Regions from separate parts of the Cytobacillus solani genome, predicted to be linked through region 3. Evidence: riboswitches for the same ligand, from Rfam matches in the RefSeq annotation. Region 3 holds a riboswitch; each other region holds the start of a gene.

What was found. A riboswitch is a leader RNA that binds a small molecule or an ion and turns the genes downstream of it on or off. The one in region 3 is predicted to bind cyclic di-GMP.
Region 1: it holds a riboswitch for cyclic di-GMP, as region 3 does, so the genes downstream of both, FI644_RS20385 (endo alpha-1,4 polygalactosaminidase) here and FI644_RS26255 (anti-repressor SinI family protein) in region 3, are expected to answer to the same signal.
Region 2: it holds a riboswitch for cyclic di-GMP, as region 3 does, so the genes downstream of both, FI644_RS10545 (hypothetical protein) here and FI644_RS26255 (anti-repressor SinI family protein) in region 3, are expected to answer to the same signal.
Region 4: it holds a riboswitch for cyclic di-GMP, as region 3 does, so the genes downstream of both, FI644_RS20255 (sensor domain-containing diguanylate cyclase) here and FI644_RS26255 (anti-repressor SinI family protein) in region 3, are expected to answer to the same signal.

What each region holds. Positions count from the first base shown of each region.
Region 1 covers NZ_CP041305.1:4,061,237-4,066,867, reverse strand. Annotated here, with positions in the region: gene FI644_RS20405 (toast rack family protein) at 262-981, shown strand; gene FI644_RS20400 (DUF5634 family protein) at 1,068-1,370, shown strand; gene FI644_RS20395 (zinc ribbon domain-containing protein YjdM) at 1,489-1,830, opposite strand; gene FI644_RS20390 (DUF2187 family protein) at 2,058-2,279, opposite strand; cyclic di-GMP riboswitch class I at 2,445-2,529, shown strand; gene FI644_RS20385 (endo alpha-1,4 polygalactosaminidase) at 2,571-3,398, shown strand; gene FI644_RS20380 (DUF4956 domain-containing protein) at 3,446-4,126, opposite strand; gene FI644_RS20375 (polyphosphate polymerase domain-containing protein) at 4,149-4,847, opposite strand; gene FI644_RS20370 (CotH kinase family protein) at 4,876-5,631, opposite strand, start outside.
Region 2 covers NZ_CP041305.1:2,057,075-2,062,705, reverse strand. Annotated here, with positions in the region: gene FI644_RS10555 (FecCD family ABC transporter permease) at 1-828, shown strand, start outside; gene FI644_RS10550 (FecCD family ABC transporter permease) at 825-1,832, shown strand; gene FI644_RS10545 (hypothetical protein) at 1,906-2,277, opposite strand; cyclic di-GMP riboswitch class I at 2,370-2,470, opposite strand; gene FI644_RS10540 (MFS transporter) at 2,604-3,875, opposite strand; gene FI644_RS10535 (methyl-accepting chemotaxis protein) at 4,117-5,631, opposite strand, start outside.
Region 3 covers NZ_CP041305.1:1,005,815-1,011,445, reverse strand. Annotated here, with positions in the region: gene sipW (signal peptidase I SipW) at 1-219, shown strand, start outside; gene FI644_RS05180 (CalY family protein) at 301-933, shown strand; gene FI644_RS05175 (LPxTATN C-terminal sorting signal domain) at 1,001-1,741, shown strand; gene FI644_RS05170 (TasA family protein) at 1,777-2,337, shown strand; gene FI644_RS05165 (hypothetical protein) at 2,430-2,636, shown strand; gene sinI (DNA-binding anti-repressor SinI) at 2,750-2,872, shown strand; gene FI644_RS05155 (DUF5658 family protein) at 2,992-3,300, shown strand; cyclic di-GMP riboswitch class I at 3,591-3,683, shown strand; gene FI644_RS26255 (anti-repressor SinI family protein) at 3,713-3,859, shown strand; gene FI644_RS05145 (helix-turn-helix domain-containing protein) at 3,993-4,316, opposite strand; gene mnmH (tRNA 2-selenouridine(34) synthase MnmH) at 4,491-5,549, opposite strand.
Region 4 covers NZ_CP041305.1:4,030,534-4,036,164, forward strand. Annotated here, with positions in the region: gene FI644_RS20250 (MATE family efflux transporter) at 265-1,626, shown strand; cyclic di-GMP riboswitch class I at 1,858-1,942, shown strand; gene FI644_RS20255 (sensor domain-containing diguanylate cyclase) at 2,024-3,205, shown strand; gene FI644_RS20260 (methionine aminopeptidase) at 3,259-3,468, opposite strand; gene FI644_RS20265 (NADPH-dependent FMN reductase) at 3,658-4,200, shown strand; gene FI644_RS20270 (TerC family protein) at 4,467-5,225, shown strand; gene FI644_RS20275 (squalene/phytoene synthase family protein) at 5,349-5,631, shown strand, end outside.

The sequences.
Region 1 (5,631 bases), 2.2 Mb from region 3:
AGTTTTGGCTAGTATTTCTGATAGAACATTCCATAATAAGAAATGCTTCAGAAAACTAAAGTTCATTAGAGGAGCGAGTTAATCGCATAACAAACATATAAATTTATTTTTTCAACATACAGTTGAAGTTCACTTTCTTATGCACTGGATTCCTGCATCTAAGTCTTAAGCCTTAGTGGAAAATCATTCCAGAGCCTTTTTAGCCCATCCTCTATTTCATTTACTATTTAAGTAAGGAATGTATTTAGAGGAGGACTTAAAATGAAAAGCTTATTTTTCACTGGATCAATACTTGTTAGTTCATTCGTACTAGCTGGCTGCAGCACTAATGTGATTACAAAAGAAGATCACGCCAACGTTCTTATAGAAAAGGACAAGGCTGAACAATTAGATGTGTCCTTGAACATTGCTGCTGGAAAATTACATGTTTCGGAAGGTGCAAAAGAATGGGTCGAAGGGGAGCTTGAATATAGTACTGATATATTGAGACCTAATGTTTCCTACAAACAGTCAGGCAAAAAAGGAAAGATCGTAATCGAACATACTAATAAAAAATTTTCTGATCTTAAAGGTCCAAATATGAAGAGTAACTGGGATCTTCAACTTTCAAACAAAGTTCCAATTGATTTAAATGTAAATACAGGTGCATCTGAAACACACCTTGATTTGCAGGGACTACAATTAAGTGATTTGAATGTGAATGTAGGTGTAGGAGATACAACCATTGATCTGTCAGGTGATTGGGAGCAGGATTTCGATGTTCAATTATCAATGGGTGTTGGAAAATCAACCATTATTTTACCTAAAGATGTCGGCGTTCAAGTTAAATCTTCCAAGGGAATCGGTCATTCTGAATTTAGAGGATTTATTTCAATGGGAGATGATGTCTATGTGAACGAGGCTTATGAAAATGCCAAGATAAAAATCAATGTCAACGCAGAATTGGGCATTGGAAAAGCAGATTTTATTATTGAAGAATAACGAGTTCATCAAGAAACGTGTGTTTATAAAAAGAAAAGAAAGCCATATTATAGATAGAGTTTAGTGTTTGGAAAGGAGTCAATTTGATGGAATCTTTATCCCGTGAACAGCTTATTAATAATATGCAAAAATCGTTTCAGATGTATATAAATCAATATGGATTGGATGATATTGGAGTTTTTGAAGAAGAAGGCCAGGATGATCTTTACTATTTTGGCTACACAATTAAAAAGGATGGGAAAACGCATCATATTCATAGCCCGTATAGAAAAGACACACACGGTGGGCTTTCTCCCATAATAAACGAATGGACGATCGAATCAGATGAACCGCAAAAAACAGATCTAAAAGGATATCACAGTTTAGAGAGTGCATTTCTTGATCTATAAAGTGAAACATAATCAGCGGGGGTTCTCCACCATCCCCGCTGATTGCCAGTTGAATGATATGTTGCTTCAAATACTGCCATTCTAGCTGTTATTTTTATTTCACCTAGCTGTACCGATTTTATAGCTTTTTAACAAATTCTGATTTTAACTTCATAGCACCAAATCCATCAATTTTGCAGTCAATATTATGATCTCCATCGACTAAACGAATATTTTTTACTTTTGTACCTATTTTTAAAATGGATGAGCTCCCTTTTACCTTTAGGTCTTTAATAATAGTTATTGAATCGCCATCATTTAAGACATTTCCATTTACATCTTTAATCAATTTATTTTCCTCGGTATGGTCATTTTCAGTGTTTAAACTCCACTCATGAGCACACTCGGGACAAACGAAAAGACTCCCATCCTCATATGTATATTCAGAATGACATTTTGGACATTTTGGCAAACCTTGCATGAACATTTTCCCCTATTCGTAATTATTTTTCTATTTTCTTACGGTACAGAAAATCTTAATCATTGAATAGACCATCTGCACACTCTCTTATCTTACAGTAAAACTTGATACAAAAATAGATAGATTAGGAGATGATGGGAAATCATTAACAATAAACTATTTTGTATCATTTTCTACGCAACAAAAATAATGTGTAGACCTCTAACATTATTTTTTGTTGTTTCTTACTAAATCAATTTATAGTTCTTGTGATTGACAACCGTTTTTATCGGTTCGTCCGTTTTTGTATTTACTCCGATTTCTACAATGACTGAGTTATCCCGAAGGACAATTACTTTTCCTTTTTTCCCTTTTGCCTCCCCTTTAATAATTTGTATCATGTCACCCATATTTGGTTTTTTCGTGTTCTTCACTTTGCTATCCTGTTTTTTAGTCATATCTTCAGCCATTTTGCATACCCCCTTTTTTCATCTATTGAGTAAGTGAATCAATTTCCTTCGTTTTTAGTATGACCAAAATTCTTCTCCATACAACTTTATACAAAATTGCTTAACAACAATCTTTGAGTAAAGATGTCAAAAGTCACTTTAATGAAAAAGACTTTTGAACTATAATAAAAGCAATAGCAAATCAATTGAAAAATTGAGACGCAAAACCACAGATCTAAGGTAGTCATACTATGATGGCTGGGTTGCCGTATTTACTCTTACATAAGATAAATCGTAAAGGAGCTCTACCCTATGTTTAAGAAAACCTTTCTCGCTCTTCAGTTTATTTTTCCACTTCTATTAACCCATTGCTTTCCTGCAATGGGACAAGCACAAAACCCTTTATTGGACGTTAATAATTATCAAATTTACTATGGTCATTTAAATGATGTAAAAACCAAACAGCTTGGCAAAAATGATCTGGTTGTTATTGAGCCTCACGAAACAACAAAAGAACAAGTGGCTGAATTGAAAAAAAGCGGCACAATAACACTCGGTTATATTAGCATTATGGAATTGCAGGACTGGGATGACGCGTTTGTAGCCAAAATACAGGCAGATGACTATTTAAAAGTTAACGGTCAAAAGGTCTATGTTGAGGATTGGGATACCTATCTAATGGATATCACTAATAAGCATTATCAGCAATTATTGCTTGAAGAAATTGAAGAAGAAATTATTCAAAAGCAGTTTGACGGGATCATTTTAGACACTGTTGGCGATATTGATGATTTTTACAGCGATAACGAGGAATTGGCCGCAGACCTCCGTAATGGGTATGTCGAGCTTCTTCAAGTCATAACAAGTAAACATAAAGAATTGCTGTTACTGCAAAATTGGGGATTCGAAACTTTGAAAACTGCTTCCAAGGATTACGTGGATGCGATTATGTGGGAAGGCTTTAATAAAGAGCGTTTAACGAATAGCAGATGGGGACAAAATTGGATCAAATATTTCCAAACCCTGCAAAAGGAAGATAATATTGCAGTATTTACTGTGGCACCTAATAAAAGCAGTGCAAATTACAGTAAAAAGCAAGGCTTCGTTTCATACGAGAACAAAAATAGTATCTATAATTAATAAAAGGTCTGCCTTTTTTCCCGAGGCTGACCTTTCATATTATGAAATTAAGATGCATAATCACCGCTGTATTGAACAAGCGATACATCTTTAACCCCTTCTAGATTCGATAATTTATGAACAAATGCGGTATTATCCACCTTAAGCTTGATTTTTAATGTTAGCTCTGTCCAATTATTTCGAACAATTTTCGATTTCAGATCATAATTGAACTTAACAAGCTGTGCTTTAATCTCATCGTAGGCCATTTCGTCATAATGAATCACTAATAAATACGTTTCGTCCTTCCATTTCTTTTTTGAAAGGAAGAAGACAGCGATGGAAATAAAAATGGATCCAAAAATCGCTACTGGATATACGTTTGCTCCAATCGCAATACCTGCTGTAATCGCCCAAAACAAAAACACGATATCCAGCGGGTCCTTCAGTGCTGTCCGAAAACGTACGATACTTAATGCTCCGACCATCCCTAAGGACAGAACGATATTCGTGCTTATTGTCATAATGACAAGAGAAGTAATCATCGTCATTAAAACGAGTGTTACATTGAAATTATGACTATAAACAACACTTCGAAACGTTTTCTTATACACATAATAAATAAATAGTCCAACAATGAATGAAGCAAGTGTTCCAAAGAAAATTTCTAGAACCGATACACTTGTAAATGTATCTGAATTTAAAATACTTTTTTTGATAATGTCATCAAAATTTATCCGATCACTCATATAAATATGTCCTCTCTCTACACTATTGCTTATAATAGGTCATGCCTGCTTCCCGGCAAATCACATACTTGGAAATGGCTGAGCGCTGATGGCTATCGAGCTGCAGAATATCTCGAATGTAGTCTGGCAAATAGGTATTAAATTTTACTTCCATAATCATTAAAGGTTCCTGTAGCGCTTCAATTGTAACGATATCCTTTTCAAAGATATCGATCGAATTAATACCCGCACTTAAATACTTATCAAAGGTGATTCGTACATCCTCGATATCTTCCTTATAAGCCTCTCTTACATAATCGACAATGATTTTGGGCGACATATGCTGGGTTCTCATAAATAGATAAAAATCCTTTGCAACACTGTTATTTTTATCAAGTAAAAAATCATAATCCCACATTAATAACCGCTCATATTCATCTCTTGATATAGATATGGATTCTTTGTTAATCATCTCTCCATACCGATTCTTTTTTTCAAGCTTGATGATGTGATCACTTTGATTATATATACGGATCCGCAACTTTTTCCTCTTATAAATGCCATAATTTTTTTCAAACAAGTCACTATCATACACATTGTCAAAATAAAGACTGCGAATGTGATATCCCTCTTCATTCACCATGTTCACGTCTCTTTTAAGTACTATTTGTAATTTTTTTCTTAAAAGCTCATACTCTCTGACATTAATATAAAACTTCAATTCATGACGTAACTTTTTCATCCTTTACTTCCCTTTAGTCATTAATAAATTAATTAACGATCATTTTTTTGACCCCAAAATATTTTGATCCATCCTCATCCTCATAAAGATCAAATGCTGTTTGAACATTATTTTTTGCATCTTTTGCAACAACTCGCCAATAATAAGTCCCTTTTGATAGCTGATAAGCGTATTGCGTTTCTATCATATCTTTTTTCTCGTGAACGATATGTGAAAATGCTGGATCTGTACTTATTTGCAGCGTATAGAATAAATCATCTCCTTGGATATCGTAGGATGGGTCCCATGTAAATACATGTTGATTTTTCTCATTTTTGTAATCATCTAAGAAAAATGGCATGGGTTTCTCAAGGTTTTTGTAGTAAACTTCCTTATTAAGCAGTGATTCATTTACAATTCCGTAATATACATCATCAAAATCAGCAATTTCTACATCTAAGTAATCTTTATCAGGTGACTTTTTAACAAATTGACTAACTGTTTGGTAGTATTGATCTAATAATTTCTTTGTGGTTTCGGGATTAATAATTGCTGCTAGTTCTTCGATTTTCTTCGTTAACACTTCAACATTTTTTGGATCCTTGAAGAAGCGCTTATGAAGGACAGAGCCCCAGTAATTTGATAATCCATCCTGCCAATCTGCCAGTTCTGAATGCTTTTCTTCTGTAGGTGAAGACCTCCAAGCGCCATCATAATCCCAAGGGAGGAAGTACCATTTTTCTGAATTAGATGGACAATACAAATAAAAGTTCTGTGTGGTTACATCACTATTTCCCATAAGTAT
Region 2 (5,631 bases), 1.1 Mb from region 3:
CGCTTGCCTCGTGAAATCGCAGCTGTTTTTGTTGGTACTGCGCTAGCTGTTTCTGGTGCTATTATGCAAGGGATCACAAGAAATCCACTTGCTGATCCAGGATTGCTTGGATTAACAGCTGGGGCTAATGCGGCACTAGCTATTTCGATTGCCTTCATCCCTTCAACCAATTACTTGGGGATCATGATCGCCTGCTTTATTGGTGCAGCTATTGGGGCCATTTTGGTTTTCGGTATTGGCTCAATGAAAAAAGGAGGCTTCTCTCCTCTTCGCATTGTATTAGCAGGGGCTGCTATATCTGCCTTTTTATATGCATTATCAGAAGGAGTTGGAATATATTTTAAAATATCAAAGAATGTATCCATGTGGACTGCCGGTGGTTTAATCGGAACGTCCTGGGCACAGCTTCAAGTAATCGTTCCGTTTATTTTAATAGGAATTATTGTTTCTCTCTTCTTCTCAAGGCAACTAACGATTCTTAGTCTAAATGAAGAGGTAGCTGTTGGATTAGGGCAAAAGACCACTCAGGTTAAGCTTGTCCTATTTATAGTTATTATTCTGCTCGCCGGTGCTGCTGTTGCACTTGTTGGAAATATGGTGTTCATTGGATTAATGGTTCCTCATATAGTTCGTGCAATAGTTGGAACGGATTACCGGTTTATTATACCTATGTCAGCGATTATCGGAGCTTCTTTTATGCTATTAGCGGATACACTTGGTCGTACCATCAATTCACCATATGAAACACCGATTATTGCCATTATTGCTATGATTGGTTTACCTTTCTTCCTGTTCATTGTACGTAAAGGAGGAAAAGCATTCTCATGATTCAGCCAGGATTAATAAAAAAACAGCGAATTCTATTATTTGTATTACTTGCACTGATTTTACTTACTATCTTTATTGGGATGGGGCTCGGGTATTCATCCATCTCCTATAACCGATTAATGCCTATTTTATTTGGTCAGGGTACATTTAAAGAGGAGTTTATCTTATTCTCCATTCGATTGCCACGAATAATCATTACTTTGTTAGCTGGGATGGCACTTGCTTTATCAGGAGCCATTTTGCAAGGCATTACACGGAACGATCTTGCTGATCCTGGCATCATCGGAATTAATTCAGGTGCAGGGGTAGCGATTGCTATTTTCTTCCTATTTCTGCCGATTGATGCTGGTTCCTTTGTTTATCTGCTTCCTGTTGTCGCATTTATTGGTGCTTTAATTACTGCTAGTGTAATTTATATTTTTTCGTATAATAGAAAAGTTGGACTCCAGCCAGTCCGATTAGTTTTAATTGGCGTTGGATTTTCAATGGCGCTTTCTGGAGCGATGATTGTCCTTATTTCTTCTGCGGAACAGGAAAAAGTCGATTTTATCGCTAAGTGGTTAGCAGGGAATATTTGGGGGACTGACTGGCCATTTATTTTGGCCATCCTTCCCTGGCTGGTGATACTCATTCCCTTTACCTTGTATAAGGCAAACCGATTGAATCTCCTTGGATTAAACGAACCGGTAGCCATTGGAGTTGGTGTATCCATTGAAAAGGAGCGTATCGTTCTCCTTCTGACAGCTGTTGCTTTAGCCGCTGCGGCCGTTTCAGTGACGGGTGGTATTACATTTATCGGACTGATGGCCCCACATATAGCAAAAGCCTTGGTAGGACCGAGAAATCAATTATTTATCCCGATCTCCATTCTAATTGGCGGATGGCTTCTGTTATTCGCTGATACGGTTGGGCGTAACTTAGTTGAGCCAGACGGGATATCAGCAGGCATTATGGTTTCATTAATCGGTGCGCCATACTTTATTTACTTATTGTTGAAAAAATAAGAATAGCCCCTGAAAATAGATAATTTCAGGGGCTTCTCAGATAACTTCCAATTTAATTTGAAGGGTTGTCATCTTAACTAATTTTTTCGATCACACCCATACCTTCTAATAGCACTTTCGCATCTTTATTTAAGTATTCAATAACGTCTCTTCTTAATAACAATTTTGCTTTATCTTTTACAATTAATTTCATGGATCGAATATCAAATTTCGTTGCATATGAATTTAGGGCAATGACCGTAGCCATATCCTGCCTTGAAATAGGTTCATACCCCGCATCTAGCCGTTCTGTAAGCAATTTGAGCAGCTCTCTCGCATTGCTTTTCAATAGCACCTTATGCTTGCTTAAAACTTCTATATTCTCCTCAATTAATTTCCTGGTTGTGACAAAATCTAATTGTTCTACATTTTTATTAACTTCCTGTATTAATTCCTCGACCTTCAAAAAAATCACCTCAAAATAAAAAAGTAGGGCAAAAGAAAAAAGCTATTCCCTCATTCGTGAATAGCCAAAAATTCAAATAACCCATTCAAAAATTTGGTAACCGGCTGTCATAGTTAGTTGCTTATCACTAAACCACTACCTTAGACCCATAGCTTTGCGTCCTATTCTTTCGAATAGTTTGCCTTTAAACTCATTTATGTAGGACTTTTTATTTAGGACTTTTTAACCTCTAATTCTTATGATAATTCATTCTAATTTATAATTCAACAAGATTCAGCAAAATTCTACATTATTGAAATTCCAATTGAAAATTATTTTATTCAAATTTACACATTGAACTCCTTTTCTTCCTGGCGCTGCTCCTTAATCAAAAGCCCGCCGGCCAAACCAAGCATAGAAAAAATAACCGGTATGATAAATGCGTAATGATAGCCTACTTGGATTGGTGAAGCATGAAAATGATCGAGTATTTTGCCAAAAATACCGGGCAAAAGGACTGCACTTAAAAAACCGCCTGTATTCGCAAATCCAGAAGCTAGACCAACCTCTTTCCGATCAAATGATTGCCGGACAACAGCAAATGTTAACGTATTTGCCCCGTTGCAATATCCGATGATAAAGAAAAGAATGATAAGCATGAAAATGGGCGGCTCTCCCCCGAATAATAGAATGGCTGTCCAGCATAAGAATGAAATGAAGTGAATAACTGTATAAGGCTTTTTGATTGAACCTATACGTCCTGCAATCCAGCTCGTAATCGGTGCGCCGATAATTGCTCCGATAAGTCCGATCATAATAAGCTGGCTCGCATCTGAACGATTCATATCATATACATTCATCCCATATGGAACAGCCCATGAACCGATAAATCCAACATATGTGCCAACAACACCAAAATGACATAAGAAGGTTGCCCAAGCTTGACGGCTTGAAAGAATGCGGCGTAGCAGCGATAATGTCTTTTCCTTTACTTGTTCTTCTTTAGGTGAGATTATCTTTTGTTTCTGATAATCATTAAAGAGTTGTTTAGGTTTTTTCACAAGGATGAAATAAAGCAAGATTCCTAGTACACATAGAATAATCCCTATTAATAAAAATGGAACCCTCCAGCCCCATAAAGTAATCCACCAGGAAAAAGGCACAGTTGCCAGCAGAAATCCAAAACTCCCCGCCATCCCAGCTATTCCAATCAACCCAACAAATTCATTTCCTTTAAACCACAGACTTAAAATTAAAACCAAGTTGACCCAAATGGTTGCATCACCAAGTCCCACTAATAACCTAGCAAAGAGAAGGAAAAATTCATTTGGAGCTAAACTATATAATACTGTCCCTAAGCCATTTAGAATGGTTCCAATAATAAGGAAAAAATTAGGACCATATCGATCAGACAATAGCCCAATTGGTATTTGCAGACTTGCGTATGCAAGAAATTGAATGCTTGTCAGTAATCCAATGGTTGAAGCTGTAAGACCGAAGTCCTTCATTAGTTGATCTGTAATTAGTCCTGGGGCCGTCCTTTGGCTAACAATTAGAAAATAAGTAAACAACACTGTGCCAAAGACAGCCCATCTGTATTTGCTATTTTGTTTTTCCAATGGTCACTACTCCTGTTAATATTTAATAAAACTCATTATACTCTAGTTTTCTTATATATTTATTAGGATTTTTAATGAAGGCGTTTTCAATTCAAAAAACTTTTCTCATAACAAAAAGAAGAAGAATTTCACCAGCATTTGGTGTCTTCTTCCCCTCTTTGAATAGAAGTGATTCTATATCCTGTACCCATAAAAACAGATAGCTAATCACATTTTTATCTTATTCGATTATTACTTTCCGCTAGATCTTAAACTTACTAATTAAAGTTTGTAAGTCTTCCGCTAATTTGGATAATGATTGGGCGGATATGGATATTTCTTTCATAGAAGCAAGCTGTTCTTCTGCAGATGCCGCCACATTTTTGGAATGGTCAGATGTTCCTACTGATATGTGTGTAATGCTAGATACCGTTGCAGATACTTCTTCAACACTTGCAGAGACCTGTTCTGCGGTAGCTGCCAAATCATGTATCTTCGCTGCAAGACTGTCCATAAAATGCAGAATTTCTTTAAAGCTACCCTCTGTTTGTCCAACAATCTCAAGCCCAGCCTTGACATCCATCGTTACTTGCTCAATAGATTTGTTGGATTGCAGCATGTCCTGTTGAATTTCAACGATTAAGCCTGAAATTTGGGCGGACGATTGCTGCGATTGCTCTGCTAATTTCCGAACCTCATCAGCAACCACAGCAAACCCTTTTCCATGTTCTCCTGCTCTAGCAGCTTCAATTGCCGCATTTAGTGCCAACAAGTTTGTCTGGTCAGCAATACCTGAAATGACTTTTGTAATCTCACCAATTTCTTTTGAGCGCTGATCCAACGATTGAAAGACTTCTCCACTTTCGTTTACTGAATGGCTAATTGCATTAATCTGTTGAACAGTTCTGTTCACATACACTCCGCCATCCTTCGCTTTCTGTGTTGCCTGAGAACTAGCTTCAGATATAATAGAGGCTGTTTCTGCCATAGATTGCACCCCTTTTGAAACCTCTTCCAAAGCTACTGCACTTTCTTGTACACTTATTGTTGAATGTTCTGCTCCTTGCGCAACATGTTGTATGGTGTCAGTAATTAGTTCCGTTGCCTGGCTCGTTTGCTCTGCACTTGCCGTTAACTCGTCAGAAGAAGCCGCAACTTGTTCGGAAGCCATATTCACTTCATTCATCATTTGTCTAAGGTTGTCAGCCATTCTATTGAAACTAGTAGAAAGATCGTTTAATTCATCTCCCGTATGATCCTTGATTTGAGAGGTGAAATCCCCATCCCTTGCTAATTCAAGAGCCGCCGTGATCTTGGCTAACCTTTTTTTCATCCTTTTTGTAAACCAATAGGTAACAAGAGCTGACACAACGATGACTAAACAAAGAATAGTAATAAATTTGACTAAGAAACTAGATAGGATGCTGTCAATAATATTTTGTGAGGCACCCACGTAAAAAATACCTATAATCTCACCGTTAGTATCTTTAATTGGCATATAAGCTGACTGATAAATATGTCCTGCAGCATTTGCTTCACCATAGAAATGTTCCCCGTTTTTTAGTACAACATCTGAGACCTCTTTTGATACTTGTGTTCCAATTGCACGTTTCCCATCTTTAATGACATTAGTCGATACACGTGTGTCGCCTAGAAAAATCGTCACTGTATCTTCAGTATCGCCACCGATTTCATCGACCATATCATCATTTTCATTTATTAGGGTTTTTCCCTTGTAAAGCTGTCCATTCTTAATTGTCCATTCTCCCGGATATTT
Region 3 (5,631 bases):
CTTTCAGATAACGTACAGGCAGTCTATTCTGGATTTACAATTCCTTATGCAGGTTATTTTATCGATTTTGCACAGTCAAAAGAAGGAAGTGCCATACTGCTGATTGGTCCTGGATTATTGCTCTTAGCTTATGCAGCATTTAGCATTTACCAAGGACTTAAAGAGCTTGATCCGAAAAAGAGAAAAACAGACATCGATACAGAAGAAAAGCCAACTTAATTTGGTTGTACTCCTTGTACAAAACAAGGGTCAATATAAAAAAATTATACATACCCAAAGGGTAAGAGGAGGAAATTGGAAATGAGCATTAAGAAAAAATTAGGTTTAGGAATTGCATCGGCAGCACTAGGTATTTCATTAGTTGGCGGAGGAACATTTGCATACTTTAGTGATACTGAAGTAACGAATAGCACATTCGCTGCTGGTACTTTGGATTTAGCAGCAAATCCAACCACTATTATCGATGTAAAAGATATCAAGCCTGGTGATACTATGGTCAGAGAATTTAAATTAGAAAACAATGGATCTTTAGACATTGCTACAATTGATCTACTTACTAAGTATACTGTGACCGATGCAAATAGTAACAACAAAGATGATTTTGGTAAACATATTAAAGTACTTTTCCTTGAAAACGCAGACAAAACAGGTGATGGCTGGGTGATTGGGGATTACAATGATGTAATTTCTGAGACAACCTTATATGATCTTCAAAATATGACTCCTGATGCAGTAGAAAACTTAAATCACTGGTTGACTGAGCTTCTGGGTCTAGGGGGAGAAGATAGTGGTTTAAAAGCTGGCTCTTCAGATAATATGTATGTAGCATTTGAATTCGTTGATAATGAAGCAGATCAAAACGAATTCCAAGGTGATTCTTTAGCACTTGAATGGACATTCACTGCTCATCAAACAGAAGGTGAATCTAAATAATATTCAATAACAAAAGGCGGGAATTCGTTCCCGCCTTTTGTTAAAAACTAGATGGAGAGGTAATGCCATGAATAAAAGATTTATATTGGCAAAACCGAAGATTATCGCATTTATAGCCGGCATTTTCATATTTATGTTAGTAGGAGAGACAAGTGCAAGGGCAGCAAATAAAGAAATTGATATACATACGAAAATGAATCCGAGCGGCTACTTTTTTGAAGTAGGAAACTTGAAACCTGGGGATTGGATGCCAAGGGATATCGTCATATCCAATGCTGGAACTCAGGATTTTAAATATATGGCTATATTAGGGAAGAAAAAGTCTGTTAAAGGACTGTTAAAAGAACTAGATTTAATCGTTAAAAAAAATGAAGAAGTATTGTATGACGGGAAAATGGACCAGTTTACTGGGTTTACTCCTAGAAATCTAGCAAAAAGTGAATCTGAAACACTATTTTTTCAAGTGACGATGCCAAACGATTTAGGAAATGCATTTCAAAGCTCTGGTGCCGAAGTAGAAATATTATTTGTTGCTGAAGCCTTAGGCGATACTGGTGGTGGAGATCCAGGCGGAGAAAATCCAGGTGAAGAACCTGTTGTAGAAAACTCCGGAGAAGAGCCAGATGATGAAGTGATCGAAACAAACAATCCGACGGGTACAATCATTGTTTCACCAGAAATTAGAGAAAACCTCCTTCCAAAAACAGCTACGAATACTTATAATAGTCTGCTTATTGGCAGTGTACTATTTGTTGCAGGCAGTATCTTTTACAAACGAAAATTCAGAATAATAAATAATTTAGAATGAAAATAAATATATAGATTATAAGGAGGATTCTAGTAATGAGTATTAAAAAGAAACTAGGTTTAGGAATTGCTTCTGCAGCAATAGGCATTTCATTAGTTGGCGGAGGAACATTTGCATATTTTAACGATGTGGAAACAACAAATAACACCTTTGCTGCTGGAACATTAGATTTAGGAATTGATAAAGAAACAATTATTAGTATTGATAACATTAAACCAGGAGACCGTTTCTTTAGGTATTTCCAGCTTTCAAATGATGGGTCACTTGATATGAAGGAAATCCTACTAAATTCCACTTATGAAGTGTCTGATAAGAAAGGTGACAATGCAGGAGAAGACTTTGGGGAACATATTATGGTGGAGTACTTGTACAATGCATCTGGTAAAGATACAGTTATTTTCCAAAAAACTTTAGCTGAAATAAATGAAAATCCAGTTCAAGTCCTCAAAAATTTCCCGGCTGGTGCAAAGAATGCCAAATTTACTGTCCAATTTGAGTTTGTTGATAATGGGGAAGATCAAAATAAATTCCAAGATGATGCTTTAAAACTTACATGGACTTTTGATGCTAAACAACAGGATGGTTCGAATAAATAGTTTTCTAAAACAATGTTAATAGGTGGGATTAGGTTCCTGCCTTTTAAAAATTTGGTTATCCATTGTATCCATAAAGAAGGAGGAACCCTATCATGTACCAAAAAAACTGTGATCGCTGCTGCCGCCCATCATATAGCAGCAGTGAGAAGGGTGAATGGTTATGCCCAATTTGTGGACAGGATCTAACCAACTATCCCTTTTTTGATGCAATGACATTGGAAAGGATAAATATTAAACGACCAACCATTCGGAAAAAAGCTGAAGCCTATCGAAAAGGATATGCTTATATGAAAGTGTAGGAGTAGGAGCCCGTGCATATTTTGAAATTTTTCCAACAAAAGATGCATAGACAAAGAAAGATGGTAATAAAAATAGATTATCTAGTATAAGATTCCTATTTGGGGGGAACATTGTGGTCGAGACAAAAATAGAGGTCACAGAAATAGATAAAGAATGGTTGCAGTTAATAATAGAAGCAAAGAATTTAGGAATAGAGAAACAAGAGATCTTGGACTATTTAAATCATAATGTATAAATAAAGAATAAATACGAGTTTAAGTATTTCTATGAGAAGGGGAACCTTTTTAGGAAATACTTTTTATTATAAAAAAATTTGCAAGTGCAACCCACAAAGCTCCTAAAAGGGTGGTCAATTTGAAACGAATATTCTCTTACCTAGCAATAGTTAATATAGCTGATGGAGTCTTTACCTATTTGGGTCTTCATTTCTCTATGATTGAAGAAAGCAATCCTATGATGAATGGTCTATATGATATAAGTCCTTTGTTTTTTCTTGGATATAAGCTATTACTCTCAGGTGTTCTTTTCGGATTGATCTTAATGAAGAAGCTTCCACCGACTCGACTTATAAAAGTCTTGTCAATTACAGCCTCAGCGGTCTACACCATCGTTATCGGATTGCATGGTGTATGGATGTTCCCATTGATTGTATACCTTTTCTAGTAAAAGAACTGTGTAAAATAAATCATATTGTCAATGATTTAATTAGGCATTATATATTAATATTTTTCGACTAATTTCTACGGTTGTTATACCAACTTTTAAATGAATATTCCTTGTAGGCATTTAATATGTCAATTTAAGTATAAGCAGCTTTTAGGAAGGGAAGAACCATGTCGAAATAAGGATAAAAAAAGTAGATCAAAAATTTTCTGAATAGACAAAAATCAACACCATAAGTGATAAATATCTTATAAAATACATAATATAGAATATATTACCTATTTAAAGGATATAGAAAAAGGCAAACCTGCTGAAAGGCAGGGACGCAAAGTCACAGGTCTAAGGTATGTTGGATAAAATACTAGGATGGCTGGGTTGCCTTAAATACGATTCGTATTTTGGGGGGAACTATGTGGTTGAGGTGAAAGTGACTGTGGGGGAAATGGATACAGAATGGCTTGAGCTGATTATTGAGGCAAAAAAAATGGGAATCAAACAAGATGAGATTAGGGAATTTTTTATGAATAGCGGGGTTACTGAAATAGTTCTTAAAGGATGAATATTGATGGGGACAAGTTTTAAGTATTTCTTGTGAGAAATTTCTCATTTAAGAAATGCTTTTTATTTTGAAATAAAGGGCCATGGAGGCTAATTAACATAGCCTCCCTGACCCTTCTTGTATAATGAAATGCTTATTTATTTTGGTCAATTCGCCATTTATTAAATGCTAAGAATTCTCTAAATTGGTCTTTAGTAACGCCAGAATTCATGGCTTCCTGTACAATTTTCATCCATTCAGAGTCCAATTCTTCTTTATTCGGCTGTTCATGAATTAAATGATCGACAGGTACATTTAATACTGCAGCGATTTTCTCGAGAAATTGAATCGAAGGGTTTGTTTGTAAGTTTCTTTCGAGAGAACTTAAATAGGATTTGGCCACACCAGCTTGTTCGGCAAGCTCGGATAACGACATTTTCTTTTCCTTTCGAAGTAGTTTAACTCGTTCACCGATCATCCAATCTCACACACCTTACTATAATATGTAATATTATCATACCAAAAAACGACGGAAAGTTCCATATAAAGAACAATTGGTTTGAAAAGATATTAGTATTTTATCATAAATATACGAGCTTCTTGCATAGTATCTGTCCGTATAATTGAAAATTTAGAGCAAAAATGCTCTAAGTTAATTGACTAGAGCATTTTTTGTATGAATCAGCTGCAAAATTTCCATAACCGCCGAATCAGTATTTTCAGCATCGATATGATGGAAGGGTTTGCTATATTCCATTTGTTTATGTGCGTAACGGGGGTCATAATAATCTTCGAGAAGAATTTGGATGACAGTTTTGTACTCCTTAATGGAAGCTGCTTCGTCTAGAGAAGCAATAATTTCATGGTTCTTTATGCGTTTCTTAATAAAAGAAAGACGTTCAATGACCTTTTTATGAAACCAATCCTCGTGTGCATATGGCAAACAATAGTCATTATAAATACGCTCAACCCGTGATGTCATTGAAGCTTGTAAATGAATATTGGTACCAAGCTGCTTTTTCTTTAAAAGTTCATCAGGTAAAACAACTTTACCAATTCGTTTACTTTCAGCTTCGATAATGAAGAAGGGAGAATCAATCATTTCCGTTAATGATTTATATAGAAGCGAATCAAACGTTTTTTGATTGTTGCCAGGGAACAATCCGAAAGTTCCGAAGATGGATCCTCGATGACCTGCCAATCCCTCTAAATCAATGACAGGTAATCCTTTCTTGTATAAACCCTTTAACACATCCGTTTTACCAACACCGGTCATTCCATGAAGTGTAATTGCCTTATCTGGGAGCATGGCTGGAATTTTCTCGAGAATATATTGACGATACGCCCGATAACCGCCGATAAGCCGAGGAATAGAAATCCCTGCAAAAGCGATAAAAGTGGCAACTGCCTTGCTCCGCATTCCCCCTCTCCAGCAGTAAATAACCGGCTCAGATCCTTTTTTATGAATATCCTTAATTCCACTTAAAATCGAAGGAATCTTCGGTGAGACTAATTCCATTGCTTTCCACTTTGCGACATCTGCTCCTTCTTGTTTATAAATCGTACCAATAATAACCCGCTCTTCATCTGTAAATAATGGAATATTGACGGCTCCTGGAATATGAAATTCTTTAAATTCTCCTGGTGAGCGAACATCAACTGAAACGGCATTATTCAATTGGATGAATTGATCAACAGTAATTTCTCTCATAAGTGTTCCTCCGAGTCTGCATATATAAGGACTATTTTAGCCCTTTATGCTAATAAAGAAAACCTCCTGTTAAAAATTGCAT
Region 4 (5,631 bases), 2.2 Mb from region 3:
AATCTCCTTTTCTGTTTTTTAAATAGTTGTCGGTAAGCTTAATTGAATAAGACTTTATGTATCAGCATAGTAAATGAAGAGCAGCCGACTATTTCATAATGAGTTCTTAAATATTTTTATTATCGAAATATTTGTTGTTATTATCATAAAATAGATTAATAAGTCTAGCAATAAAAGATTGTTATAAAAATTAGTGAATTCTATTTAAGTACAAATACGAGTCTGCTATTATGGGATAATATTATATTCAAGGAGTATTTAATAATGAACCAAACATTTACCATACAGGAAAAGATGAAGCAAATATTCATTTTATTGATTCCTATTTTAATTACACAGCTCGGCATGTTTTCGATGGTATTTTTCAATACGATTATGTCAGGAAAGTATCATTCATCTGATCTAGCAGGAGTCGCAATAGGGTCATCCATTTGGAATCCAGTATTTACAGGGTTGAGTGGAATTCTTCTTGCCGTTTCACCAATTGTCGCCCAAAGCTACGGGGAGAAGAAGACAGGGGAAGTGACATCGATTGTTAAAAATGGCATATACTTAGCGATTATGATTGCCGTTTCAGTTATCATTATTGGTTTCTTCCTGTTAGACCCTTTATTAACGAAAATGAATCTCCCAAGCGGTGTGCAAGATACCGCTCGTAACTATTTGATCGGGCTTAGCTTTGGAATTATTCCGTTATTTGCTTTCAATGTATTAAGATCCTTTATTTATGCATTGGGAAAAACTCGTGTAGTCATGGTTATTTTGATCGTGGCTTTACCGATAAATTTATTATTTAACTATGTACTAATTTTCGGGCGTTTTGGCTTTCCTGAGCTAGGTGGTGCAGGGGGAGGCTATGCAACTGCAGTCACGTATTGGTTTATTTTAGGAATGATTATTTTCGTCATTAAAACGCAAAGCCCTTTTTCATCCTTTAAAGTATTTGCAAGCTTTAAAGGGTTCTCACTGGAAAAGTGTAAAGAAATACTGAAAATTGGTGTGCCAATGGGGCTTTCAATTTTTTTTGAAACAAGTATGTTTGCCGTGGTAACGATTCTATTAAGTAAATTTAATGTGACGACAATCGCAGCTTATCAATCAGCTCTAAATATCGTTTCTTTTTTATATATGATACCAATGAGCATTTCGATGGCTCAAACTGTACTTGTTGGATTTGAGGTTGGAGCAGGAAGGTATAAAGATGCGAGGGCATATAGTTGGTTGGGCATCTATTTATCCATTATTATTGCGTTAGTAACAGGCTTACTAGTCGTTTTATTTCGATATCAGGTTGCGGGATTCTACTCTAATGAAGCGGCAGTAATTACACTCACCGTCCATTTTCTAATTTATGCGCTATTTTTCCAAATATCTGATGCCATTCAAGCCACAGCACAAGCAGCTCTAAGGGGATATAAGGATGTAAATATATCATTTATCATTACATTAATTGCTTACTGGTTAATCTGTCTCCCGGTTGGCTATCTCCTTGCACATCAAACAAATTTAGGAGCAACGGGATATTGGATTGGGTTAACGATTGGCTTACTTGCCGCAGGTGTTTGTCTGTCACTAAGGCTTATCTATATTCAGAAGAAGAAGTATATTATCGAACAAGCGGGCTAATTTGTTTAAAAGGGAATTTATCTTTCCCTTTTAAGCATTACAGTATTAAAATTTAGCATCTGTATGATAAAATATAATCAAAAAGCTCAAGTTAAGAAGGAATGACCTGCTCCTATTTCTTTAACCAGCTATTTTTAGCATGATTTCTATGAAAATCAATTGACTATGGTAAATAAGAACTATATAGTATTAATATAACCATTTTGTGATTTTTCAGAATTCTAACTTAATAGGAGAAAAGGGCAAATTCATTGAAAAATGAGGACGCAAAGCTAGAGGGGCTAAAGTCATTTGATCATGCCAGCCAGCTGCCGAATATAACTATAATTGAGTTAGGTTAATCGGTATGCGATTAATCTTTTTCTTGTGAAAAAATAATACGTTGGAAGTGTATGGAATGAGTAAGCAAATGGAAGGAATTCATAAAGTTCTTCGGATTGTTACAAAATTGCTGAAAAAAATCGGCTCTGAAAAAAACATCATTACACGGGATGTATATTCAGAAATAGTATGTTCAGTTGGGGACTGTGGAGATAAAGAAGCGATTGATTCCTTATTATCACAATTGCAAAAAGTGAACGTTCAAATGGAAAATATGAGCTGGCTAAACGAACATTATAAAATTTTGCATGATTTTGCCCAAGTATGCAGCAAAACATTAAACGAAGAAATTCTTCTCAAGAAGGCATATGAAATGGTTTCTCAAGTAATGCCGACTGATTCGTTTTTTATCGCTTTATATACAGAAGGAAATCCGCTTATTCACTTTATTTTTATGGTGGAAAATGGAATTTTCTTTCCGCAGGAATACATAAAAATGGGAAATAATTTTACTTCAAGAGCAATCAGAACAAAAGAAATTGTTCATCCGAGAAAAGTGAGCCAAGATCAGACTGATTCAACGTTCGGAGTAACAGATACGAAATCAGGCATTTTTGTACCAGTCATCATTGATGATCAGGTGAAAGCAGTTATTTCTGCACAAAGTGTGTCTGATTTCGCTTATCGAAAAGAACATGAAGAACTATTGCAGATTATTGGAAACCAGGTCATTCATTCCATTGAAACGGCGAGACTTTATGAAAAAATTTATTTAATGTCACAGACAGATGAATTAACCGGATTGAAGAATCACCGTGCATTCCATAATGATCTCTCCAATTTAATCGGCGAAGATGGGAAAGAAATAACCTTGATGATGATTGATTCAGACCGATTAAAGAAAGTGAATGATAATTTTGGTCATGATATTGGAGATTTATATTTAAAAGTATTAGGGGATGGAATTAAAAGCATTTGTAATGATGATATTGTGGGCTATCGGTATGCTGGAGATGAATTTATGATTATCATAAATTCTAGTTTAAATAGCTTGGCTGAAACTATCCATGAGAATTTATCTGAGTATTTAATACAGCACCCAATCAAAATAGGAGAAAATGAAATAACTGTTTCGATTAGTACAGGTGTTGCCATTTTTCCAGAGCACGGGTCTAGCGTTGATTCGTTAAAGAAATCAGCTGATCAAGCCCAATATAAAGCAAAAAAACAGGGTGGAAACCAGATGGTTACTGCTTAAAAACGAAAGTGCCGGGACTGCAAAAAAGGATCTTTTGCTGTCCCGGCACTTTCTTATTGGTATTCCTCCCAGTCTGAGTATGTGCCGCCTCCGTTACAGCCTGGACAATCATATAAATTTGCGTGATAGGCATATTCGTTACCTGGAAAAATGGAAAACCCTCGTCCGTAGCACTCTGGACATTTATTCTCATCCTTCATATTCGATAGATGTTTTTCGTGTCGATTGGCCCTCCACTCATTAAAAGAATTTAGTAATCCCATATTATTCACCCCAAGCTTTTTTACTTAGTTTTTATTAAATTGGCTGTTTTTATACGCAATGTGTTTTAATTCTCATTTAGCAGGAAAAAGTGTATGATAAAAGCAAGAAAAGTAACTATCGTTCGCATATTGGTAATAACAATAAACAGGTTCGAACGGCAGGAACATCATAGGAAGGAGAAACATCGAATGAAATTACTCGGAATATCTGGCACTATCTTAGGGGCAAAGACAGCCATTTTAGTGGACACTGTTCTAAAAAGGGTAAAGGAAAAATACCCTGAAATAGAAATTGATCTTCTTGACTTAAGAGACTATCAAATGGAATTTTGTGATGGCAGAAATCCGGATCTGTATAATGAAGACACGAAGAAATTAATTCAAGCGGTTTCGGAAGCAGATTTTTATTTAATCGGATTTCCTATTTTTAATGGTTCATTTCCTGCGCCTTTAAAGAATGTGTTTGATATTGTTCATCCATCTGCTTTTCGTCATAAAGTGATGGGGTTTGTTGCAAATGGAGGGACTTATCAGCATTATCTTGTCGTTGAAAATCAGGTGAAGCCAATTGCTGGGTATTTGCGTTCATTTGTTGCACCAAGCTATGTGTATGCAAATGGGGAACATTTCAATGCAGATAATGTAATTGTTGATGAGGGTGTTTTATCCCGAATTGACGCACTTGCAGAAGAATTAGTTTTGATGCACAAAGGCTTGTCAAATAAAAGATAAACCCTAATCCAAAATGGAACAAAAAACAACTGGATGGTATACCCATTCAGTTGTTTTTTATTTTGATTGATATCGAAAACAGGTTAAAGCAGTGGCTATTTAATTGGTATTTTAGTATAATTATAATAGAATTAGCCCTCAATTTTAGACAGGACTGTTTAATATGCATAAAATTTGCGCTGTGCATGACACTAATTGATAGCTTTAGCTATCTTTTTTTAGTGATTTATAAATGCAAACATTTTATTTTTAAAGGGGTCTTTTAAGTGGAAATCCTGAATCAGCTGTTAGACACATATGCCTCGTTTTTCGATTGGAAAATGTGGGGAGAGGTGTTAACAGATCCAGTATCATGGGGGTATATCGGCACATTAGTGATTCTGGAAGGTCTATTGTCTGCCGATAACGCATTAGTACTGGCTGTAATGGTGAAGCATCTGCCTAAACAACAACAGAAGAAGGCGTTAACATACGGATTGTTTGGCGCATATTTCTTTCGTTTCTTATTCATAGGTCTTGGCATGCTTTTAATTAAGTTTTGGTGGATCAAGGTGATAGGTGCTGGATATTTAGCATGGCTTGTAATTAAACATTTCTGGATTGGTGAAGGAGATGACGAAGCCGAAGGATTGAAAAAGGACAGCTGGCTCACCCGAACCTTTGGGGTTTTTTGGGCAACAGTTATATCTGTTGAGATTATGGATTTAGCGTTTTCGGTTGATAGTATTTTAGCTGCATTTGCAGTATCTGAGAAGGTTTGGATATTGCTCATTGGCGGGATGCTCGGAATCCTAATGATGCGGACTGTTGCGAAGGGATTTCTTGTCCTCATTGAAAAAATTCCAGAGCTTGAAAATACAGCCTTCATTTTGATTGCAATTATCGCTATTAAAATGTTCTTAAGTGTATTTGGCATTGAAATTGACCATCTCATATTTTTCGGTATTATCATTTTGGCTTTCGTTGCAACCTTTGCGGTCCATTACTTCAAAAAGAATCATGATGGACAAGATAAAATAGCTTAAATGATTAAAATAATGAGAACATGTGTACAAAAGCTGTTCACTTTTTGTGAATAGCTTCTTTTATTTGCACTCCAAACAAAGGAATATTACAATCAACATATAAGAAAAAGGGGGCAGCATACGGTGAGTGAAAAGACTAATTTACATAATGATGCGATAGAGATGTTAAAGGAGACGAGTCGGACTTTTTTTATTCCCATTAGTCTTTTAACACCGGGTTTAAAAGAAGCAGTATCCTCTGCCTACTTATGCATGAGAGCTATTGATGAAATTGAAGATCATACTGAACTTGAATCAGCGGTGAAGAGTGAACTATTGCTATCTGTAAGCAAATTATTACGTAGGCCATTTCATGACAATGAGTTAATGGACATTTTCCAACCATATCTATCAATCTTACCTGAAG